4 regions of the Paenibacillus rhizolycopersici genome follow, and region 2 is predicted to be linked to each of the others. Evidence: predicted binding sites of a transcription regulator. Region 2 holds the regulator's gene; each other region holds the start of a gene.
The links. Region 2 encodes Rex, which represses fermentation and respiration genes when NADH is low (regulators of the CRP and FNR family bind a similar motif). Its sites were predicted from a motif close to TTGTGAAATATTTCACAA; they were not measured.
Positions count from the first base shown of each region.

Region 1: a site for Rex is predicted at 3,497-3,514, ahead of IM700_RS14380 (DUF6803 family protein). Genes of this name have one in related genera too.
Region 3: a site for Rex is predicted at 3,363-3,380, ahead of IM700_RS20310 (cytochrome ubiquinol oxidase subunit I). Genes of this name have one in related genera too.
Region 4: a site for Rex is predicted at 1,713-1,730, ahead of IM700_RS19220 (TorD/DmsD family molecular chaperone). Genes of this name have one in related genera too.

Region 1 covers NZ_JADCNN020000012.1:92,160-98,317, forward strand. The annotation lists gene IM700_RS14360 (sensor histidine kinase) at 1-1,131, opposite strand, end outside; gene IM700_RS14365 (hypothetical protein) at 1,285-1,458, opposite strand; gene IM700_RS14370 (glycerol-3-phosphate acyltransferase) at 1,563-2,204, opposite strand; gene IM700_RS14375 (glycosyltransferase) at 2,201-3,295, opposite strand; gene IM700_RS14380 (DUF6803 family protein) at 3,533-4,018, shown strand; gene IM700_RS14385 (glycoside hydrolase family 130 protein) at 4,092-5,138, opposite strand; gene IM700_RS14390 (DUF3502 domain-containing protein) at 5,164-6,158, opposite strand, start outside.
Region 2 covers NZ_JADCNN020000005.1:52,983-59,140, forward strand. The annotation lists gene IM700_RS07255 (cell wall elongation regulator TseB-like domain-containing protein) at 1-74, opposite strand, end outside; gene IM700_RS07260 (amidohydrolase) at 103-1,401, opposite strand; gene IM700_RS07265 (redox-sensing transcriptional repressor Rex) at 1,398-2,066, opposite strand; gene dinG (ATP-dependent DNA helicase DinG) at 2,085-4,940, opposite strand; gene IM700_RS07275 (tetratricopeptide repeat protein) at 5,128-5,760, opposite strand.
Region 3 covers NZ_JADCNN020000026.1:32,028-38,185, reverse strand. The annotation lists gene IM700_RS20330 (catalase) at 1-322, shown strand, start outside; gene IM700_RS20325 (ABC transporter ATP-binding protein) at 455-1,243, shown strand; gene IM700_RS20320 (hypothetical protein) at 1,247-2,914, shown strand; gene IM700_RS20315 (nitrous oxide-stimulated promoter family protein) at 2,904-3,317, shown strand; gene IM700_RS20310 (cytochrome ubiquinol oxidase subunit I) at 3,466-4,875, shown strand; gene cydB (cytochrome d ubiquinol oxidase subunit II) at 4,862-5,878, shown strand; gene cydD (thiol reductant ABC exporter subunit CydD) at 5,878-6,158, shown strand, end outside.
Region 4 covers NZ_JADCNN020000023.1:18,413-24,570, forward strand. The annotation lists gene mobA (molybdenum cofactor guanylyltransferase) at 1-582, shown strand, start outside; gene moaA (GTP 3',8-cyclase MoaA) at 579-1,586, opposite strand; gene IM700_RS19220 (TorD/DmsD family molecular chaperone) at 1,908-2,603, shown strand; gene IM700_RS19225 (efflux RND transporter permease subunit) at 2,877-6,092, opposite strand; gene IM700_RS19230 (TetR/AcrR family transcriptional regulator) at 6,135-6,158, opposite strand, start outside.

The DNA.
Region 1 (6,158 bases), on a different contig from region 2:
ATTGATTTGAGCCTGAAGCGCCTCCAGCTCGGCCTGTTTCTTCTGGATTCCCTGCACGTACACGCTGTTGATCAGCCCCTGGATATTGGCGGCCATGACGTTAAACGCGTCGGCGATATGCACGAATTCGTCATTCCCCGAGAAGCGAATCCGCTTCTGAAAGTTGCCTTCCTGAAACGAGCGGACGAGCCAAACAATCCGCTTCATCTTCCGGCCGGACAACCGGGCCACAATATACCCGATAAACGCCATGCCGATGAAGCTGATCCCGCATACGGTTATAATCACGCGCTGCAGCCTGCCGGCATCTTTGGTCAGGTACGCTTTTGGAACCAGCGCTTCAATGACAAAATCAGAGCCTGGAATCGGTTCGTGCAGGCTTAAATAGTCGTCATGCTGAGCCCCCATTTCAGCGTTGCCCCGTTGGTAGAGCAGGGTGCCGTCCGACGCAACGTCAATTAACCGCACGGTGATTCCCTGCTCGACGGGAAAGGTAGAGAAGTCGCCAAATAAGTCATCTAGGGAAGCGGTGATTCGAACGTAACCGATCACGGTCATGTTGCCGCTGTACGAAACCAGCCGGCGGATGTGGGAAATGTTCCCGAGCCGCTGATCGGTGTCGATCTGTAACCAGATGTTGTCTCGTTCGGAATCCTTGAACTCTTTATACCAGGCGCTATCCTTGATATCCTCAAACGGCAGGATGTAATAATCGCTGTCCTTGATCGGCTCTTCCAAATTATCGCCCGACACGATGTTGAGCTCGCTGTTCAGCGTATAGAGCATCAGCCGGATATCGTTCCCAAACAACTTAAGTGGAGCGGTGATTTCCGGAACAATCTCGTCGAGCATCACGAGATAAATGTCATAGGGTTCGCCTTTAGCCTGCAGCGCTCGCTGAAAAGCCAAATCGCTGAATAAAGTGTCCGACATCCGCTGGATTTCGTCCATCTGGTAACGGATGTTGTTCCGAGCCTGCTCCATGCCGGTACGGATGTTCGTCTCGGCCATCTCCGTCCGGGACTGGATCAGCATCGTGTACGATACGTAGCCGATGATGGCGTCCGTCAACAGTACAAGCAGCAAGTAGGGAATCAACATTTTGTAAGTGAAAGGAATGTATTTTTTCATCGGATCGCCAGGCTTCCTCATCTTTTTAATCGCTTACACTAAACCACATACTCATCATATCGGCCCTTGTCCGGAAAATAAACAGCAAAAAAATAACCAATCTGGGTCGATGGCCTACTCTTGGCCAACCCAAATTGGTTTATAGGGTGTTCCTTATAAAACCTCGGCGTTCTTTACGGCATGTTCCCAGCTGGGAAAATAAAACAAAGCGTTGCGCATTAACTCCGGATCGTTTTGCTTGACCTGCTTTTTGCTTAGCGAAACCCCATCACTCTGCAACCTTTTGATTCGGCGGACAACTTCATCCGCTCCTAGAGTAGCATCCATACAGCTTTGCTCCTTCCGTATCAAGTTGTTTATAGGTTTTCTAGTTAACACCCAATATATACCTCGTTTTCTATTTTATTTCCATAGTTGGCCGTATCCACCGATCACAACGTGACTCCGTTACCGGAACGGGGGAGATTTCCGCCCTTTCCGGTTAGGAAGGCCCGAATCGCCTGCCGATTGGCGTAAGCCATCACCAACAGGTTCACCAGCCATACGCCCCAAATGGCTAGAGGGTAGCCCGCAGCCAAAAGATAGATCGACAATAACGCCATCCCCGCCACAACCTGGAGCCCGTCGGCTTCCCGCGATGCATATTTGCCCTTTTTATAGAAGAAAAATGCCGCGAGCAACACCGCCAGAATGACCGCGTAGGCCAACGCCGCCTCAAATCGGGTTAACGCGCTCCAAACGCCGAAGGTTACCGCGATCGCCTTACCTCCCTTGAATTTGAGGAACGGAGAAAAGGCGTGGCCCAGAATCGGCGCGGCGGCGACGATGGTCATCCCATAATCCAGCCCCAGCATTCCCGATTCCACCAGAAACACCAGAGGCACATACCCCTTTAGGAAATCCAGCAGAATTCCCGCCAAACCCCAGCGGTAACCGGCGGCTCGCCATAAATTAAACGCCCCCGGATTGCCGTCCCCAACATGCTTCAAATCCTTCCGGACCAACTTTCCTAGCCAATAAGAGAACATCAACGCCCCACACAAGAACTCGGCGACAGCCAGCCAGAGGATCATCGGTCTCCCCTGCTTCCGACCTGCACGTCCCGGCCTTTCCAGGTGACCGATCCGCGAAACGTCACCTGATAAGCTGAATAGATGAGCACCACCAGGAAAAATAACGTGGACAACACATGTATCAGGGGCATGAATTTGCCGAATTTCCCGACATCACGCACCAGGAAATAAAGCTGCGCTGCATACAGCAAATATCCGATCAGCACTGGATAAAGCCATGACGTATTCCAAAGGAATAACGCGCCTTCGGAAGCGATCAACCCGATTAGCCACGCGGCAACCAGCAGCGTGGTAGCGGGCCGCAGCTTGGCGGTGCTCAACACAGCACCTTTGCCAAACCCCTCCAACTCGCTGCGAATCCCGTTCGGGTACATGCGGAAGGAGACGAGGCCGCCGCCGAGAAAATTGGACACGGGGATCCCCGCCGCCCGGAATTTGGCGCCGAGGTTCAAATCGTCCAACAGCTCCGAACGGATGCTGTCATGGCCCTGGATCGTCTCGTAATCGCGGCGCGTCGTCACGATACAGGAGCCATACAGCCCCTTGTTCGGGCTGTTTCGTTCAAACGGCGAAGTAAATGCAAATACGCCCAGGACGTTAGTGATTAACGCCAGGCGTTCGTAAAACTTCTCCGTCACATGAAACGGCACCGCGGAAATGACGCCTCCCGCCTCGGCCCGTGCCCGCAGCAACGACTCTAGGCCTCGGGGTGCCAGGCGGACGTCGGCGTCCAAGAAGGCGATCACGTCGCCAGTCGATTGCCGATACCCGTTCCAAACCGCCCAGGTCTTCCCCGTCCAGCCGGGAGGCAGAGGCTCGTTCTGGATCACGTGTACCCCGTAACTCGTGGCAATGTCATAGGTTTCATCCTCAGAAAAATCGTCCACCACGATAATCTCATGGGGCGGACAGGTCTGCTGCTGTAACGAACCTAGCAACTGCGGCAAATTCCCGGCTTCGTTCCGCGCCGGGATGATGACCGACACCTTTTCACCGCCGCAATACGACGCTTCCTGTCTGGGAAGCACGACTCTCCGAAACAGCATCCATCCCGCAATCCACCCGATTGCCAATACGATCCAAACTCCCATCGCTGCCCCACCTCTCCGTTTACCGGAAATAAAGTGAAATCACGTATATGAGTATTCTATGTCCGTAATAGCATAGATGTCCGAAAAAGTATGAGAGACTACCGCTAGTGTAGTCGACATTCCCAGTTTTTTCAACGAATCCGGGCAATAAATTCTACATGGGTTCTCCATACTTTCCACACAATTGCTCTGTAGAATGGGTTGTGAATCAAATAACTTACTTGGAGGAAACGAAACATGAGCATGACGCACTACATGTCTTTGCTGGCGGATAACCAGCCGTGGAACTTGATTTTATTCATGGCGATCCCCGTTATCTTTGCAGAGACGATCACCGTCACCGAATTTATCATCTTGTTTAACCGGGGGCGGCAGGGCGGCCTCAACACCTTCAATAAAATCTGCAGCATCTTGGCAGGGCTTTATTTTACCGGCATTTTCCTCTATTTGTTCCCTACGGCGTTCATTCCTTTGACCGTTAACGGCGAATGGCACACCTGGGTAGACGTCGTGGCTGTCGGGTTCTACCTGAGCGGGGCGTTCTTCCTGTTGCCGTTGGCGCTGCTAGAACTTGGCGTCATTGGCCGCAAGCGATCCGAGGACGAGAAGCTAAAGATGCACTTTATCCTCGTCAGCGGATTCCTGATCGTGGCCCATATCGCCATGATCTTCGGGATGGTCAATCCGGAAATCGTCGGCGGGATGGCTGGGATGTCCCATTAAGCAAGCGAAGCCCCTTCCGGATGGAAGGGGCTTTTTATTTGCATCTGATGTTGAATTTCCTAACCCTATGATTTTATGATAACGTGCTAAAGATGTCGTCCAGCGGAATATCCGCCACCGCCATCACTTCGTCCGCCGCCCCATAGTACATGCGGACGGTATCCCCGACCAGCAGCGCACCGCAGGAGAACACGACCCCGCCGAAAAATCCGTTCACCTCATAATCCGCTTCCGGCTCGATAAACGGCCGAACCGATCGCCCGATGACTTTTCCCGGATCTTCCAAATCAAGCAGTACCGCCCCCATACAATAACGATGGTTGGTATCCGCCCCGTGGTACAGCGCCAGCCAACCGCGCTCCGTGCGGATCGGAACCGCGCCGCCGCCCATTCGCGCCGAATCCCAGCCTTGCTCGCTTAGGCCCATCAGAAAGCGGTGATTGCCCCAATGCAAGAGGTCCGGAGATTCGGCGATCCACATTTCGGGGGCGCCGAACGATTTCGGAACCGGACGGTGCAGCGCATAATATTTCCCGCCTATTTTTTCCGGGAACAACATGACGTCTTTATTCTCGGGAGCCAGCATTAGCCCGTGCCGTTTGAACGTGCGGAAGTCCTTCGTTTCCACTAAGCCTGCGCCAACGCCGCGAACGGACGCGGAACTGTAGGTGATGTAATACGTATCCCCGATTTGGGTTACTCGCGGATCTTCCATCCCCCAAGCTTCCAGGGCATTCTCCGGGAACAGGGCCGGCTGCGGATCGATGTCGAAATGAACGCCGTCCCTGCTTCTTGCGACACGGAGATGGGAGAGGGACGTAAGCATGACCACCCGTCCGTCCATCGCGACAAAGCGCGAATCGGAGAAATCGTAACGCGGATCGGTATCTTCATAACGCTCCACGATCACCTCGGTACCCGCTTCGTTTAACCGGGGAACAAGCACTTCGCCGGCCCGGACCGAAATCGGCGCTTCCGCGACGCGAAGAAGCAGAATCGTTTCGTCTTCGTATTGGGCAACACCGGCGTTAAATGCCCCCAACACTTTAAAATCAGGGCGCGAGGGCTTAACATCCTCCGCTCGGATCACAGGATTTTGCGCGCAGCGTTTCACATTCATAGATGAAGTACCTCTTTCTGTTATGTTATTTGCCGGATGCCACGGCATCGATTTGCGCTTGAATTTCATCGATGACTTTTTGCCCGCCTACGCCCATGATTTTCTCCTCCAACATCGCTTTGCCTTTATCCGCGGGCAGCACGCCTTGGGCTAGCGGCAGGAATAAAGAGTCGTGGAACGGCGTGATTTTGGCGTATTCGGTTTTGACTTTTTCAGCATCAAAGGTGAACCCTGCCGTTGGGCTGAGCGTAAAGTTAGCCGGGTCGGCGGAGAAATCGAACCACTTCTTGTCGTCCGCCATCATCGTATCCGGCGTGCGGTTGAGCGTCGGACGCCAAGTCAGTGTATAGCCCGGGAAAACATAGCTCGAAAGCACCTTATAACTCGTATCGCCGACAGGTTCCCAATCCTTCCCTTGGATACCGTATTCCATCAAATCGTGGTTTTCCTTGATCGACAGCCAATTGGCTACATCCATAGCCAGATCGGCATGCTTCGAGGAGGCGGGAATGCAAAGGAAATTCCATTGTTGGAAGGCGGTATACGGTTTAGCTTTATCGCCGTTCGGCACGAAAACCTCCAGCTTGTCGCTTCCGTCCTTCAGCATTTCCGCATATTTCAGCCCTTCTACGCCGTCTGCCGCATAATAAGTAGCGGCGTACTTGCCTTGTTTGAACAACGTTTCGGCATTTTGCTCCTGGGCGATGTTTTTGGACAAGATGCCGTCTTTATAGAACTTCGTGACGCGTTCAAAAGCGTCCGCGATCATCGGGCTTTCCCATTGTCCGACGACTTTCTTGTCTTTGGTGGAATAGGCGAACATGTTGACGCCGATTTCGAGCACTTCATCCTGCGCCATATTGGCGGAGTCGCTCAGGATAAACGGCAACTTGTCCGCTTTGATCCCGTTGATGACAAACGGTTTGATGTCCTTCTCGTTTTCCTTGACCGCATACAAAAATTTCTCCAGGTCGGCCAGCGTTTTCAGCTCGGGCAACCCGTATTTTTCGCGCAAATCCT
Region 2 (6,158 bases):
AACCGGTGGAGACCAAGGAGCACGATCAACAGGATCACGATGGACAGCAGAATCCATTGGGTTCGCTTCCTCAACCTTCTCTTCCTTTCCTATCCTAGCGTATTACCGTGCCAGCAGTCCCTCGAACGCAGCTTGAGCGTCGTGCCGAATACGCTCCTCATCAAGCGTCAGGCAAGCCCCGTGTTTGACGACCTGTTTGCCATTCACCCAAACGTGCTCCACGTCTTTTGGTCCAGCAGAATACACGGTGTGCGAGATGAAATCCGTTCGCGGCAGAAAATGAGCCTGCTCCGTGTTCAAGGCGATGAAATCCGCCTTCATGCCAGCCGCAAGCTTCCCGGTGTTCGGCAAGAAGACCGACTTCGCGCCGTACTCCGTCCCCATCTTGAGTGCTTCTAGAGCCGGAATCGCCGTCGGATCCCCGGATACGCCTTTATGAATCAGCGCGGCCAAACGAATCTCCTCCAGCATGTCCAGGTTATTGTTGCTGGCTGCACCGTCAGTACCCAGCGATACCACCACTCCCTTCTTCAGGAGCTCCGGTACTCTGGCAACGCCGCTGGCCAACTTTAAGTTGCTACCCGGATTATGAGAGACGGTAACGCCATGAGAAGCCAAGACCTCGATTTCCTCGTCCGTCAAATGTACGGCATGGGCGAGCAGCGTCGGGCGGGAGAACATGCCCAGCTTCCGCAGGTGCTCTACCGGGCGAACGCCGTAATCGTTCACGTTCTGCTCCACCTCGGCGCGTGTCTCCGACATATGCGTATGCATCGGTAGATCGAGATCGTGGGCGGCTTGTACGAACTTCTCGATGAAAGCCGGCGGACAGGTATATGGCGCATGAGGCGACATCATCGTCGTGATGCGTCCTTCCGCTTTACCGTGCCAATTCTGGGCAAACGCGATCGCTTCTTTAAGCTTCTGATCCTGCTCTTCCGGCGAGCATAGCCCGATCGCTCCGCGCATCAGTACGGCGCGAATGCCGGATTCCTCGACAACCTTGGCGACTTCGTCCATCTGATCGTACATATCCAAGAACGTGGTCGTACCGCCTTTAAGCATTTCCAGTACGGACAGCGCCGTTCCAGCATAAACGTCAGCAGCGGTAAACTTGGCTTCCATCGGCCACATTTTCTCCTGCAGCCAGGTTTGCAGTACCATGTCATCCCCATAACCGCGCAACAGCGACATCGCCGCATGACCATGGGTGTTAATCAGTCCTGGCAAAAATAACAAGCCTTTGCCGTCAAACGTTTCGGCGCCTTCCACGCCTTCCGGGCGCTCTTCTCCGATATAGGTGATCGAATCGCCTTCAACAAGCATATATCCATGAATCACGGGGCGATTGGTCTCCAGTACGGCAAACGTCCCGTTCTTAATTAACCATTTACGACTCATACGTTGGCTTGTTCCTTTCCATCCTCCAGATAATATGCCAAGCTAAGCAGGTCTGTAGTGAAATCGGCCGCATGAATCCGCACTTCCGACGGCACCTTGAGAATCGTTGGCGCGAAGTTCAGGATGGCTCCGATCCCGGCCGCAACCAGCTCGTCTGCCACGCGCTGGGCTTCTGTGTCAGGTACCGTAATGATCCCAATACGGATATTATTCGCTCGTACCGTAGCTACCAGCTCCTCAATCGGTTGAATCGTGATGTTGTTGATTTGGGTACCGATCTTTGCTGGCGATGCGTCGAACACGGCGACGATTTTCATATTATCCTTCAAATAAGCATTATAATTCGAAAGGGCTTGCCCTAGATTACCGGCACCGACTAACGCCACGTTAATTTGCTGGTCCAGGTTGAGAATCTGTTGAATCTTCTCGATTAGGTAAGCCACGTCATAGCCGATCCCCTTCCGACCGAAATCGCCGAAATACGCTAAATCCTTGCGGATTTGCGCGGGATTCAGATCCAACTTCTGGCCCAGCTCCTGCGAGGAGACCGTGGGGACCTCCCTGCGGCTGAGTTCGTTCAAGAAACGCAGGTAAACCGGCAGTCTGCGGACGACGGCGTCCGAAATTTTTTCTGACTTCATGCTTCGTTTCCCCCTATTCTTCAATGCGATCAATAAAGCGGTTTAGGCTTCGGGATTCAACCATTCCGAGATGCGAGGTACCATTTGATTCATCGGCATATGCTCCATCTTCGGTCCGGGCAAAGAGTATAAAAAATACTTCCCATAGTAAGACTCCAGGATACGGGTATCATAAACGATTACGATGCCACGATCCTGCGAGGAACGGACGAGTCGCCCGAATCCTTGCTTGAAGCGGATAACCGCCTGCGGGACGGATAACTTCATAAATGGGTTTTTCTTCTCCCGCTGCAGCCGCTCACTCTTGGCTTCCACCAGCGGATGGTTCGGCGGTTGAAAAGGCAGCCGCACGATCGCTAAACTTGTCAGCGCCTCGCCGGGGATATCTACCCCTTCCCAGAAACTGCTCGTCCCCAGCAGCACCGATGCATTTTGACCCTGGAAGCGCCGAGTCAGCTTGGAACGGCTACCGCTGTCCATCCCTTGCCCGATGACGGTGATCCCCTGCGCCGAGAGCAACTCTTTCAGCGGGTCATACACCTGTCTCAGCATCCGGTAGGACGTAAACAGCACCAGCATGCGGCCTTGCGTAGCCACCGCGGAATCTGCCAACGACTGCACCAACGTGTTAATGAAGTGATCATCTCCCACGCTGCCCTTTACGCTCGGAAAATCACGCGGAATGACTAAGAGTGCCTGGTCCCGGTAATTAAACGGAGATGGCAACATCGACGTAATCAACCGTTCCTCTTCCGCCGCCTCCGTCAGACCCAACTGCTCGATCATATATTGAAACGACTTATCGACTGACAATGTCGCGGAAGTCATAACTACGCTTTTTTTCCGATCGAAGAAAAATTCCTTCAACTGGGCGCTAACGTCAATCGGCACCGCGTACATTTGCAGCGAGCGGCTGCGGTAATTCCCGTTGGCTTCCATCCAATAAACCGTGTCTTCGCTTTCCAGCTTCATGAAAAACCGCAGTGATTCCCGTTCTCCAGCTAAATCCTTAAACAAGCCGCTGATATCGGTAAGCAGGCTTTCCGCAGCATAATCATCCTGCTCCTCCCGAATCTCGGACAGGAGACGATCCCCTTTGCGAAGCACGTCGCCCAGACCCACGTAAATCTGGTTTTCGAGCGCGGTCAGTGTCTCCCAATCCTTCGGCTTTCGGGTCGGCAGCAGCCGATATACGAATTGCCCCGGATCGCCGGGGGCCGCATCGCTGCGATCCGGCATCAAGCTGAACAGCAGCTCGCTGAGCTTGTCCCAGCTCTCTTTCACATCCACCAACGTTGGGTAGATGCCATCGATCACTGCGCACCATTCCGCAGCTTTCTCCGCGGACGACGCATCTATCGAGCTCCGAAGATTAGCCAACTGCCCTGTCTTGCTGTCTTTAAACAACCGGGTCAGCGTATGGACCACCGTAAAGTATTTCATATGAATGCCAAGATGCTTGCCGGCCACATCTTCCAAATGATGCGCCTCATCGATGACCAGCCGCTCATAGCCTGGTAGCAGCTGGTGCCCGGCCTGAATGTCCGTAAACAATTTAGAGTGGTTCGTGATGACCACGTCCGCTACTCCGGCTTCGTGTTTGGCACGATGATAGAAGCATTTGCGGAACCAGGGGCAGGATCGGCCTAAGCAGGATTCCGATTCACTGGCTACCGTCTCCCAGAAGTCGCCGCCGCGGTTTCCGAGATTCAACTCTTCATCGTCGCCGTTTTCCGTTTGTGTCAGCCACACAACCATTTGCGCGGCCGTCATCACCTCTTCTTTAGGTGTTGCGAAGTCTTTTCTATTCATTTTATGTTCAAATTTGCGCAAGCACAAATAATGCTGCCTTCCTTTAAATACGGCTGCGCGGAAAGGAAAAGGCACGACTTCCGTCAATAGCGGCACGTCGCGCTCCCGCAGCTGCTCCTGCAGGTTGATGGTATGAGTGCTGACCATTACCTTCTCTTCATTCTTTACACTGTGGTAAATGGCCGGCAGGAGATATCCCAAGGATTTACCGGTCCCCGTTCCGGCTTCGACCAGCAGATGCTTGTCTTCCTCGAAAGCCCTCATGACCTCATTCAGCATCATGTTCTGGGCTTCTCGCTCCTCATACTGCGGCAAACGCTCTCGCAGCCGTTCCCGAACCTGTTCCATGAACTGCTCGAACGTCACATCCGCCAGCGGATTTCGATCCGAACTGTCCCTTGGCGCTTGAATGTCCAGCCAATCCTCCACCTGCAGGGCGAATTGACGATAGTACACGAAACCATCTTCGCTTGGCATCGCCTCGCGTTCCTTCTCCTGCGTCATCGCATCGAAAAACCAGCCCAAATCGCTGTCCTCGCCTGCAAACAGATCGGCCAGACGCTGCAAAGTCAACAGCGGCAGCTGCGCGCATTCCTCCACACATTTCAGGAAAATGAGTGCCGTCGCCAGCGCATCGCTGTCCGCCTGATGCGGCCGATCATGCTCCACTCCAAACTCCGCCGCCACCAGCCCGAGCTGATAGGAAGTAAGCGAAGGAAACAGGATTTTCAAGAAATCCATCGTATCCAGAATGCGGCCGGTAAACGGCAAATAGCCTGTTTTGTCCAAAGCGCTCTGCAAGAAATTAAAATCGAATGCAACATTGTGCCCGACCAAGACGACGTCGTTTAGAAGCGGAACCATCTCCACCATCACTTCGTCTAGCTCCGGCGCATCCTTGACATCTTCCTCTGTAATTCCCGTCAATCCCGTAATAAAAGGAGGGATCGGAACACCTGGTTTCACGAAGGAACGATACACCTGCGATATCGTCTTATCCGGTTCTATAATGGCAAGTCCCACTTGAATAATTTCATCGGAGGACTGGTTACCCGTCGTTTCAAAATCAAGCACTGCGTATTTCATTGCTATTAATTGTCCCTTCATTCCAGTCTCTTTACAGCATAACAGAAGATAACCGATTTGAAAATTAATACAAACGGGATCTGTAATAAAAATCACAAAACAAAACAAGCGATGCGCCGCTTTAAGCGGAATTTCGCATCGCTACATGATTCAAGCCGTAAATAAGTGCGTTCAATCGGAATGAGACCTACAATAAGGAAGTCAGTTCCGGACTGTAATGCAATTTCCCCGTGCTGTGCGTGCAGGCCTCCAAATTGGCCAGTGGCTCGGGCAAGGACGGATCGCTGTGATGAGCCAACTTGAAGTACTCTTTTGCTTTGGTAAACACACCTTTTTGCGCCTCAATGCATCCGAGTGCGTTGTAAATGATGGAACGAAGCCGTTTGTTCGTCGCCTTCTCCAATACCAGCCAGAAATGCTTCGCGGCTTTGTCGATTTGCTCCAGGTGCAGATGGCACATTCCCATGTAGGTCTGGGCGAGCACACTGTCAGGAAACTGCTGCATGACCTGCTCAAATTGGGACAATGCCTGAGGAAACATCAGCAGTTTGTAATACCCTTGCCCTTTGATAAAAACGGGGTCATCCAATTCAGGAAGATCGGGCGTCTCCCTGGATGCCAGGCTCCCAAACGCATGGCGCAAATATCCCATTTTCTCCTCGAAGCATAACCACTCCTCGATGATCCCGTCGCTCATATGCTGAAGCAGGCTCCATTTCTTAGCCAACTCCAGCTTTTGAGCGTTACCGGCCAAGGGATATTTCCGTGTGATTTCGTCCAACATCTCATTCATTTCCGCAAACACATGCTGAAACATCATTCGCATCCCCCCAAACGAAAATGAAATCAGTCCGAGCCTTACGTTCATTTTTTGTTTCGAGGACCGTTTTCATTCCCGCAGGGAGGAATTACACTTTTTTGAAGGCTTTATTCTGACTTTGGTAACTGTGGCGGATGCCGCAAGTTGGGGTCCTCAGCGGGTCGGGGGTTGGAGGCGTATGTTCCTTTGTTCCCCAAGGTGTGCGATACCGCAAGAGCTAAGACGCGAATTGTATGCGAAAAATCGAGTACATTTCGGCGTCTTCGGTGATTCTGACAGAATGTATTCGAAATATCATGCATAACTGTACGTTGGAAGGGCGATGTCCTGGGATCTGTATGAAAAACCGAATACATTACGGTTTTTGGTTCATTCGCGACAATTTGCATATGAAAAAT
Region 3 (6,158 bases), on a different contig from region 2:
ACCCAACAGCTTCGACAGCAGTCCCAAGGAAGATCCGGCCTACCGAGATAGCGTGGTACCGGTCAGCGGACATATCGGTCGCGAGAAAATTGCGAAAACCGACGATTTCACCCAAGCAGGCGAGCTGTACCGGAGTTTCACGGCCGAAGAGAAGGATCACCTTATCGCCAACCTGGTGAACGATCTGAAGCAGACGCCGGAGCAAGTCCAATTGCGTGCCGTGTGCAACTTCTTCCGCGGGGACAGGGAATACGGTATGCGTCTTGCGCAAGGGCTCGGCGTGGATATCAGCAGCTTTATTCCGTCCAATTCCCAGGGATAACGAATCCCTTTTAAATATAGAAGGCATTTTCCGGACCCATAAGGTTCGGGGAATGCCTTCTTGTGTGAGGAATCTTCCGCTTTCATTAGGAAATCTATGGTAAACTGGGGGCAGTGGAAAGGGGATGAATCGATGACTACAACAAAGGATCCGGTGATTAGACTGACGGATTTACGTATGAGCTACGGAGGACGCCAAGTTCTGAACGGCGTTGATTTGGAGGTGTATCCGGGGCAGATTATCGGTTACATCGGGCCAAACGGAGCGGGTAAGAGCACGACGGTCAAGATTATGCTTGGCCTGGTTGAAGGTTATCAGGGGGAGGTGCAAGTCTTTGGGCAGCATCCCGGAGACGGCGGCATCGATTACAAGAAGCGAATCGGATACGTGCCGGAAATCGCCGAACTTTACGATACGCTGACGGCAAGAGAATATTTGACCTTCATTGGCGAGCTGTACGGGTTATCCGCCGATGACGCAGAGATGAAAGCTAGGCGAATGATGACGGAGTTTAGTTTGGGGGACGTGTTTAACTCCCGGGTTACGACGTTCTCCAAAGGGATGAAGCAAAAGGTGCTGCTCATTTCCAGTCTGCTGCACAATCCGGACGTGCTGTTTCTGGACGAGCCGCTGAGCGGCCTTGACGCCAACAGTGTCATGGTTGTTAAGGAAATGCTTGCTCTACTGGCTGCTCAAGGCAAAGCCATTTTTTATTCGTCTCATATTATGGACGTGGTCGAGAAGATTAGCAGCCGAATCGTCCTGTTAGATGGAGGCCGCATTGTGGCCGACGGCAGCTTTGACGAGTTGAAGGAACAAAACCACGAAGGGTCGTTGGAACAGATTTTCAACCAATTGACCGGGTTCAACGAGCATCAGGATATCGCCGGACGTCTCGTGTCTATCGTGCAAGAGGTGTAGCTTATGGAAGAGATGAAGAGCTTGCGAGTGTTGGACCGATTCCGCGGATTATTCGTGAAAATGGGCGTGGACTACCCCGTGATGCGACGAATTCTTCAGGTCAAGCTGACGATGGACGCTAGAAGAGTGCCAACGATGGTGAATAAATCGAGGAAGAAGCAGCAAGCCGAAGCCGAGGACGGGAATCAGTTCTTGCGTTCGCTTTGGTTATACGTTATTTTTGGCGGACTCAGCTCGATGTTTGTATTGATGGGGGACAATTTGCTGTTTCAGATGAGCATCCTGTTCGGCATTATGATGTTTATGGTCATGACCGCGATGATTTCCGATTTCTCCTCGGTGCTGCTGGACATCCGGGATCGGAGTATCCTGGCGACCAAGCCGGTAAACCGCCGCACGATTACGATGGCGAAGACAGTACATATTTTTATTTATTTGTTTTTTCTGACCGGAGCGATCGCAATTATTCCGCTGGCGGTCGGACTGTTTCGGCAGGGGATCGGTTTCTTTGCCTTGATGCTGCTGGAACTGATCCTGATGGACTTGCTGATCGTGGTGCTGACCGCGCTGCTATATTTGGTTGTCTTGCGCTTTTTTGACGGCGAGAAGCTGAAAGATATGATCAATTACGTGCAGATCGGCATGACAATCACCATTGCGGTGGGGTATCAGGTGTTGGTCCGACTATTTGATTTTACGGCTATGGATGTTGTCTTTAAGCCGGCGTGGTGGCAGTACCTGCTGCCTCCGGTATGGGTCGGTGCCTCCTTTCAAACGGTGCTGCATCCGGGGGGAGGTTTAAGCTATGCCGGGCTGGCGGGATTGTCCATCCTTGTTCCGTTGGCGGCCTTTCTGCTGTACCTGAAGCTGATGCCGGCGCTGGAGCGAAACCTGCAGAAGCTGGCGGAGCCTAGTGCCAAGGTCACGAAGGGTTCGGGGAAGGCGCTGCGCCGAATAGCGGATCTTCTTTGCTCTACGCCGCAGGAAAGCGCATTTTTTCGATTTGCCTGGTCATTGATGGGCACAGAGCGGGAATTTAAGTTGAAGGTATACCCTTCCTTGGGCTTTGCGATCGTGTTTCCCTTTATCTTCTTGTTCTCGAATGGGCTGGATCAAGGGTTGGAGGGGATATCGGGCACCCGGATGTATTTGTTCATTTATTTTAGCGGTATCATGCTGCCCACGATCATCATGATGCTGCGCTACTCAAGCCGATATAAGGCGGCCTGGATCTACCAGACGGCCCCGATTTCCGGTGAAGCGCCGATCTACAAGGGGGCTTTGAAGGCCTGCCTGGTCCGGTTGATGTTGCCCTTGTACTTGGTGGAGGCTGCGATATTCGCAGTGTTGTTCGGAGTTTCCATTCTGCCGGACCTGATCGTAGCAGGACTGGCGATGCAATGTTTCGCCATCCTTTGTTTTCTATCCCTACGCAAGGGTCTCCCTTTCTCGGAGCCGTTCGAAGCGGCGGGGCAACAAAATCAAACTTTCGTCATCATGGGGCTCATGCTGCTGCTGGGCGGGTTCGGCTTGCTGCACTGGCTGGCAACGATCATTCCATTTGGGGTTGTTGCCTATGGCGTCCTGATGATCGCAGGGGCATGGTTGGGTTGGAGGATGGCCTTCCGGATGCGTGTTACGGAAAAGGAGGGAGCGCCAAATGGCAACTAACGCCAGCGGGCCGCGGATTCGTCGCGAAAAGACAACCGTGGCCCTGATGATGGCGTTGTATTGCCGTAAAATGCACGGTGCCAACGGGCAGGCCGACCTGCGGCAACCGCGTGCGGCCCTTGTTGAAGCAACCTCTTTATGCGCTGAATGCGCCGAGCTTCACCGATATGCCGAGCAGCGGCTGGACCGTTGCCGGTTCGGGGAAGGCAAGACAACCTGCTTGGCATGCCCCGTGCACTGCTATGCGGCCATCCAGCGGGAGCAAATCCGCAGGGTGATGGCTTTTGCCGGACCGCGGATGTTATGGCATCACCCGATTTTAGCGGTGAGACACCTGCTCGATGGGCAAAAGAAAGCCATTTCACAGGAATGTCAAAATTCAGCGACTACGAAAAAACGTTGATCTGATGCGGTTTTATGAGCAAAATTAGATTTTGTGACATTTCTCATGTGATTTCTGTCACAAAATTATTATTTTTTGTCCGTTCGTTTTCATCATCCGGTGATAGAATTCACATTAGATAATAATCATTAGAAAGTAGGGAAAAGAAATGCTGGATCCGATTGTGCTTGCTCGCCTTCAGTTTGCAGTGACAACGATTTTCCATTTCTTCTTCGTCCCGGTATCCATCGGTCTGGTGCTGCTCATCGCGATCATGGAAACCATGTACGTTACCAAGGGGAAAGAAGAATACAAACGGATGGCGAAGTTCTGGGGGAAACTGTTCCTTATCAATTTTGCGGTAGGGGTCGTGACGGGGATTCTTCAGGAATTCCAGTTCGGCATGAACTGGTCGGATTATTCCCGGTTCGTCGGGGACGTTTTCGGTGCGCCGCTGGCGATCGAAGCGCTGTTTGCTTTCTTTATGGAATCGACGTTTATCGGACTTTGGATTTTCGGTTGGGACCGTTTATCCAAGAAGGTCCATCTGCTGTGCATCTGGCTGGTCGCTTTGGGAACGACGGTTTCGGCGCTTTGGATTCTGGCCGCCAACTCGTTTATGCAGCATCCGGTCGGTTTTGAGGTGAATAATGGACGTGCGGAGATGAACGATTTCTTCGCTTTGGTCACCAATGGACAATTGCTGGTGGAGTTCCCGCACACGGTTCTGGGTGCTTTTGCCACCGGGGCTTTCCTGATCGCCGGGGTCAGTGCGTATAAAATGTTAAGACGTCAGGATACCGCCTTCTTCAAAAAATCGTTTACGATTGGCATCATCGTCGCATTGATCGCTTCGTTTGGGACGGCGTTGTTCGGTCACCAACAAGCGCAATATTTGGTCAAGACGCAGCCGATGAAAATGGCCGCCTCTGAAGGCCTTTGGGGCAAGTCGGGCGACCCTGCGCCTTGGACGTTGTATGCCCATATCGATTCGAACGATGGCAAGAACAATTTTGAAATCAAAATTCCTTACCTGCTGAGCTTCCTGTCCTACAGCAAGTTCTCCGGCGAGGTCAAAGGCATGCACGAGCTGCAAGCCGAATACGAGCAAGCTTACGGTCCTGGGGACTACATTCCCCCTGTTCGGACGACCTTCTGGAGCTTCCGGATCATGATCGCCGCCGGCTGCTTGATGATCGTGCTTGGGTTGTACGGCGCGTATCTGGCTTGGCGCAAAAAGCTCGATAATCCGAACACCTGGTTTTACCGCTTTATGTTGTGGTCGATTTCATTGCCGTTTATCGCGAACACTTCCGGCTGGATCATGACGGAATTCGGACGTCAGCCGTGGACGGTATTTGGGCTAATGCAGACGAAAGACAGCGTTTCGCCAAGCGTAACGGGCGGACAGATCCTGTTCTCGCTGATTGCCTTTACAGCGATCTATTCGGTGCTCGGTGCCGTGTTGGTTTACCTGTTCGTGAAAGTCATCAAGAAGGGACCGAATGACGAAACGGGAGACGGCGCGGATCATTCGGCGGATCCATTCGGTAAGGAGGGATATCATGCTGTCTCTTAATGAGCTCTGGTTTGTCCTTGTCGCGGTGTTGTTTATCGGTTTCTTCTTCCTGGAAGGTTTTGACTTCGGGGTGGGGATGAGTACCAAGTTTTTGGCTAAAAATGATATGGAACGACGTGTCCTGATCAATTCGATCGGACCGTTCTGGGATGCGAACGAGGTTTGGCTGTTGACGGCCGGCGGCGCAATGTTTGCCGCTTTCCCGAACTGGTACGCCACGTTGTTTAGCGGATATTATACTCCGCTGGTCGTATTGCTGCTTGCTTTGATTGCGCGGGGCGTTGCCTTTGAGTTCCGCGGTAAAGTGGATAGCGGGAAATGGAAGGGGACTTGGGACTGGGCGGTTTTCATCGGCAGCCTGCTGCCTCCGTTCCTGCTGGGCGTCGTATTCTCCGGCTTGCTGAAAGGGTTACCGATCGGCGAAGACATGGAAATGAAAGCCGGATTGTTCGATATGGTTAACCTGTATACCTTGGTTGGCGGCATTACGGTCGTGATGCTTTGCCTCGTGCATGGGCTGCTATTCGCTTCCTTGCGGACAACCGGGAGCTTGCAGGAACGGGCCCGCAAGCTAGCTCATAAGCTGCTCATTCCGCTCGCTGCCCTGTTTGTGATCTTCGGCGTGATGACGTACTTCGAAACCGACGTGTTTGAAGTGCGCGGTGTGTTGATCAGCTTAGTAGCGGTCCTGGGCGTCGCCGCCTTCGTGCTGGCTGGCTGGTTCATCCGTAAACAAAGAGACGGCTGGGCGTTTGGGATGACGGGCGCGATGATCGTGTTGTCGATCGCTGCGGTATTTGTCGGCTTGTTCCCACGGGTCATGGTCAGCTCGATCAGCGAGGCCTTCTCCTTAACGATCGATAACGCGGCCTCCGGGCACTACTCCCTGAAAGTCATGACCATCGTGGCGTTAAGCCTGCTGCCGTTCGTGCTGGGTTATCAAATTTGGAGTTATTTCGTCTTCCATAAACGCGTACACGAGAAGGAGCATTTGGAATATTAATGGGACGAGGATTAATGAAAATCACGGGGATCAAGCAGGTCATGGGGTTCATGGCCTTGCTGACCCTGGTTCAAAGCTTTGCAATCATCTGGCAGGCCAAATGGTTGGCGGAGATCGTCTCCGCTCTGTTTGCCGGGGCCAAGCTGCAGGAACAAGCCGGCGGGGCCGGTTTGTTCCTGCTTGCTTTTATCGTGCGGCAGGTCTGTGGCATGCTGCAGCAGAGAACGGCGTACGCTTTTGCCGAGGAGACGGGTCGTACCCTGCGGGAGCGGGTACTGGA
Region 4 (6,158 bases), on a different contig from region 2:
CTGGAACGTCTGATCCGAGAGCTGGAGCCGGTAGCTTCGCGAATCGTGATTGCGGCAGGCAACGAGGCGGCCTATGGTCGGTTCGGCAAAGAAGTCGTGACCGACGATTATCCGGGGGCCGGGCCACTGGCCGGGCTGCATGCGGGGCTGGAGAGCTCAGCCTCACTCTGGAACCTCGCGGTGGCTTGTGATACGCCGTTTGCGAACCGCGGCTTGTTCCGCGCCTTGCTGGAACGCGCGGAGGCGGCGGAGGCCCTGGCTAATGGCCGGGCAGGTTCATCGGAGGCTGCCTCGGCAAGCCTTGCTGTGACGGAGGCGATCCTCGCCCGCACGGAGGGGCGGGCGCATCCGCTGCTGGCGGCCTACCGGCGTAGCGTGCTTCCGGGTCTGGAAGCACAGCTTCGCGCAGGCCGCCTCAAAATGACGGCTTGGACGGAAACGCTGCACACCGAATACATCGAAGGGGAGGCCCTCGCGTCAGCGACGGGCCTCCCCCTGGAGTGGTGCGCGTTTAATATGAACAAGCCGGAAGATTACGAGCAGGCCCGTATCCGGCTGGAAACGGGCCTGCTGCCGGACTAACCGCCGATCTGTGACATCCGGCGGGTCGTCGGGGTGTGGCTCTGCTGTTTATGCTCCAGCGCCAACGCCATTTCATGGTTTTTCGGCTTAGCGCCCAGCGCCTTCAGGAACAAGGAGCGGATGCCATCGCGGTCGCCAGCCGTCGCAAATGGGCGAACGTGGAGCTCATCCGACCAATACAAGCAGGCTTTGATATGTCCGTCGGCAGTCAAGCGCAGCCGGTTACAGTTGTCGCAGAAATGCTCGCTGACCGGATGAATTAACCCGAACGTACCGGCCGCGCCGGCGATCCGACGGCTTTCCGCCGGCCCGTTGCCGCGGGGGCCTTCGACCGCCTCCACCTCCCAGCCCGATTCCCGGCACACGTCTTCCACGGCCGTCAGGGGCAAGTAGGTTTGGCGCCAGGTCTCGCTGGCACTGCCGATCGGCATGTATTCGATAAAGCGCACATGCAGCGGTCGGTCAATGGTTAGCGCGAGAAAATCGCGGATCTCGTCCTCATTGACTCCTTTCATTAGGACCACGTTCAGCTTGATTGGCTCGAAGCCAACCTCGACGGCGGCCTGGATTCCTTCCAGCACCTTTTCCACCTCACCGCCGCGAGTAATCATGGCAAAACGGTCCTGTCGCAGCGAATCCAAGCTGATGTTCACCCGCTTCAATCCCGCTTGCTTCAGCAGCTCCGCTTTTTTGGCCAGGAACATCCCGTTCGTAGTCAATGCAATATCTTCAATGCCCGGAATGGCCGAGAGCATAGTAACAAGTTGTTCTAAATCCTTACGCACCAGCGGTTCTCCGCCGGTTAGCCGAATCTTACGGAGGCCCATCGGAGCAAGAGCCGATACCGTCTCGGCAATTTCTTCGTAGCTCATGATTTCCTCATGCGGTTGAAAAACCATTCCCTCGGCAGGCATGCAGTAGACGCAGCGCAAATTACAACGGTCGGTGACCGAAATGCGCAGGTAATCGTGCTTTCGCCCAAAAGGGTCAAGCAGTTGCTCCATGTGTACGCCTCCTTTCTATCTAGGTGCTTCAAATTTTATATATATTCAACCGGGTAGTCAATGCGTTGACACACACTGTTCAAGTATATTCTGTGGCGGACGATGATACAATGAAAGTAGAGTAAAGTGTAAAAAAGATCACATAAAAGCGCTTACATTGTAAGGTATAATTCATGTAAGCGATACGTGATCCCCCTTAATCATGTGTCGGTATATGCATTCGAGATGATTTCCGACAACTTTTAAGGAAGTCATCTTTTTTTTTGGTCTATAGGATCGGAAGCTGACTTTTGAACAACCTATACAGGGAGATGAATTCAGATGGCTATGCTGTTCAAACCTTTGGTCTACACACAGGAGCAGGTTCAGTGGCTTGAAACTCGGGGGATGGTTTATCAGTTGTTGATGGACTTTCTGAGTCGTCCGCCGCGGATGTCTTTGATCGCTCAGTGGCGTCGCAAGGTGGAACAGAACCCGAAGGCGGCAGTCAGCCAGGGCGGACAGAGGCTCAAGGCCTATCTGGAGAGCATCCCCGAAGAGGATTTTCGCAGCGTTTGCCATCAAGAAGCGAGGGAATTCGAGCGCTTGTTTACGGGCCGTGAGGCGGTGATCCCATCATGCGAGAGCTTGTTTCGCAGTCGCCTAGAAGGGTCAAGTGCTTTGGCTTGCAGCGCCGAAGTCCGCAAGGTGTACATGGAGAACGCGGTTGTGTTCAATAAATTGAACGGAGAACGCGACGATCATATCGCGCTGGAGCTGGAATTTATGGCGGTGCTGGCCGAAGGAATGCTGGCCAAAGCCAATCTGCAGCAAAGCTGCCTGGCGCTGGCGGACGCACAGATCCACTTCCTGGAAACCCATTTGCTGAAGTGGGCACAGCCGTTTGCCAAAGAAGTGTTGAAAGCCACGAATAGCCCGCTCTTTACCGGACTGGCTGAAATGATGGATGAATTTCTGGTTAACGATCTTCAGCAGCTTCGCGCTTGGCGGGAAAGCCAGTCGCCGGCGATGGGATAGAAGGAATAAGGCAACGCAAAAGGACCTCAACTTCCGCAGCAATGCGGGGTTGAGGTCCTTTTTTGATAGCCGGTATGATCTCTAACGCGGACCACGGGGCTTATTTGAGCCAATCTCCCCGTGTTGCGATTCTAACGCTTGGGACAGAGCTTATTATCCAATTTCGCGGCCCAAATCCGCTGTTTTGACCAGAATAGAGTTGCGTCGTTACAATCGGGGCGGTTTGAAAAGACGGCGCAGGATATACTACCCTGCGCCATCTTTTTGCTGTTATTACTCCGCTTCTTTGGCCGACAAATCGCGACGGCGGAATTTCATCAAGAATTCGTACACGATCGGCACGATGACCAGCGTGAGCAGCGTCGAGCTGATCAGGCCGCCGATGACGGTGATGCCGAGCCCGCGCGAGATGATCCCTGCGCTGTGCTCCCAGCCGAAGACCAGCGGCAGCAGTGCGCCGATCGTTGCCAAGGCGGTCATCAGAATCGGACGAAGCCGCGTCGTTCCCGCTTCCAGCAATGCTTCGCGGGTCGATAAACCTTCGCGCTCCTTATGGATAACGCGGTCGATCAGCACGATCGCGTTGGTGACGACGATACCGATCAACATGAGCACGCCCATCAAGGCCGAGACGTTTAGCGTCTCTCCGCCGATCAGGAGACCTACCATGGCTCCGATGACAATGAACGGCAGGGAGAACAGAATCGTAAACGGAGCCAGACCGCCGCCGAACGTGACGACGAGGACAAAGTAAACGATGGCGATGGCTGCCAGCATGGCGATGCCCAGTTGGCCAAACGTATCGTTAATCTGTTCGGTTACGCCGCCGAATTTCACGGTGACGCCGTCCGGCAGATCCAGCTTATCGATTTTCTCCTGCAGGCTGGACGAGGCTTTTTGCACGTCGGTGGACGTGATTTTTGCACTGACTTCAACGACCATCTTCCCGTCGATCCGCATGATGGAATCCGGGGAAGTGCCCTTTTCAACCTTTGCAACGTCCTTGATTGGGACTTGAATGCCCAGCGGCGAAGCCAAGGTTTCGTTCTCAATATCGGTGATGCTGTTATAAGTTTGGCTGTCCGTTTCGATATACACGTTGTATTTCTTGCCGTCGATCGCAACCTCTGTCAGGACCGGACGCTCACGAACCGGGCTCAGCTTCATGGCCAATTGGCCCGGCGTCAAGCCCAGGGAGCTCAGCTTCTCTTGGTCCGCAACCAAGGTGTACTGCTCATAGGTTTTCGAGAGGCTGGTATCGCCTTTTTCGAAGTTCTTCGTATCTTCTTTGATCAAAGCAAGGATTTGGTCCGATACCGGCTTGATTTGCTCCAGCTCATCTCCAAATACGTTGACACTAAGCGAACCGCCGCCCAAACCACCGGTCATGAGTTCGGACATATCGCTCCATTCACCTTTCGGAAGCTCGGTTCGCAGACCTTCGATCAACTGTTCCTTCACATCGCTGAAATGATCGGTATCCGGATCATAGGCGATGTAGAACAAGGCCGAATTGGAGGAGCCCATTCCCAGTGGATTGTCGCCGCCAACGGAATACTGCATCTTGTCGACGCCAGGTTGATCCAAAATGTATTTCTCAACAATCAGCATATCCTTCTCCACATCTTCCAGTTGGGTTCCCGGTTCTGGGGAGTAGGTCGCCATTACATATTTATCCTCTTGCTCAGGCAGGAAGCTGACGCCAACCAGCGGATACAGGAACAAGCTGCCAACTAGTAAGACGACCGCAAGCCCGAAGGTAATCAGCTTATGCGACAGCGACCACTCCAGAATACGCCGATAACCGCGGGCAATGCCTCTTGGCTTCTCGTCATGGTGGTGTGACTTACCGAGACCCTTGCGGAACAGCGTATGCGCCAGCGCAGGCACGAGGGTGATAGCAACCAGCAACGAGGCCAGCAGCGAGAAGACCATCGTATAGGCAAACGGCTTGAACAATTCCCCGACCATCCCGCTGACAAAAGCGAGCGGCAGGAACACGGCAATCGTGACGATTGTCGAAGACATAATCGGGACGAACATCTCCCGCGTTGCTTCAATGACCAGCTTGCTGCCCTTCAGCTTCTCGCCGGTCAAGGACAAACGGCGGTAAATGTTCTCGATCACGACGATCGAGTCGTCGACGACGCGGCCGATGGCAACGGTCATAGCGCCTAACGTCATCATGTTCAGCGTAATATCCATCTGCTTCAGGGCCAGAATGGCAATAAGCAGGGACAATGGAATCGAGATAATAGAAATAATGGTGGAACGGATGTTACGAAGGAAGATCAGGATGATCAACACCGCAAATAAGGCGCCAAACAGCGCTTTGGACAACATCGTGTTCACCGAGTCGGTGATCGGCTGACCTTGGTCGAGCAGGACCGTAAAGTTGATATGCTCGTATTGTTTGCCTAGATCTTTAGCTGCATCCTTGACCTGGTTGACAACGTCAACGGTATTGGCATCGTTGGACTTGACGATCTGAATGCCAATCGATTCCTCCCCATTGGTCCGGGAGATCGATTCGGCTTTGCCGATCGTTTCGATGTCGGCGATATCGCCAAGTTTGACGGTCGGGATGCCGGCCGGAACAGCGCCCATGGTTCCGCTAGCGTCAGCACCGGCAGCAGCGCCAGTAGAAGCGCCAGCAGCACCCGCTGCAGCACCTGTGCTGCCTGCAGGCATACCTGCCCCAGCTGCAGCTCCTCCAGCGGCCCCAGCTGTACCTGCTGAACTTGGGATGACCGGAATGGCCAAGTTTTCCAAGTCTTCTACGGTCGTGATGTTGCCGTCAACGACAACGGCTTTCTGGGATTGCTCCAGGCTGAACAATCCAAGCGGAACGCGGAGCGCGGAGCCCTGTACGATCCCCTTCACGGTATCTTCCGTCAGGCCCAGCTCTTTCAGCTTGGCCTGGTCGAACTTCAGGCTGACTTCACGAACGAATTGGCCGGCGATTTGTACTGAAGCGACGCCGTCCAGATCCTCAAGTGCAGGTTTGATGTCGTTCTCCGTAATCCGGGTCAAATCCTCGAGACTGCCGGATTCTTTATCCGATAAACTGAGGGAAACGACCGGCATGGAACTCAAACTGAACCGGGTAATTTGCGGCTTCTGCGCGCCTTCGGGAAGCTGCACATCGTTCAGCGCTTCGCGAACGGCCGCGGTGGCATTGTCTAGGTTCATGCCATATTCGAATTCAATGATCAGCGAGGCGGCGTTCTCCATCGAAGTGGAGGTGACTGTCTTTACGCCGTCGACATTATGCAGCCGCGTCTCCAGCGGCTTGGTGATCTCCTCAACCACGCCCTCCGGTGCGGCCCCAGGATATACGGCTGTTACACTAAGGTAAGGCACGTCGATGTTCGGAATGGTTTCCTGCTTCATGGTCAGACCGCTGTACAAACCCACGGCGGTAACGATCACCGTGAGCAGCCAGATCGCGAACTTATTGCGCAAGGAAAATTGAATGATACTCTTCATAAGCGGGTTTCTGCTCCTCTCTTTCTATGGGTGAACAATGATTTACGAGTACTGGATATAAACCTG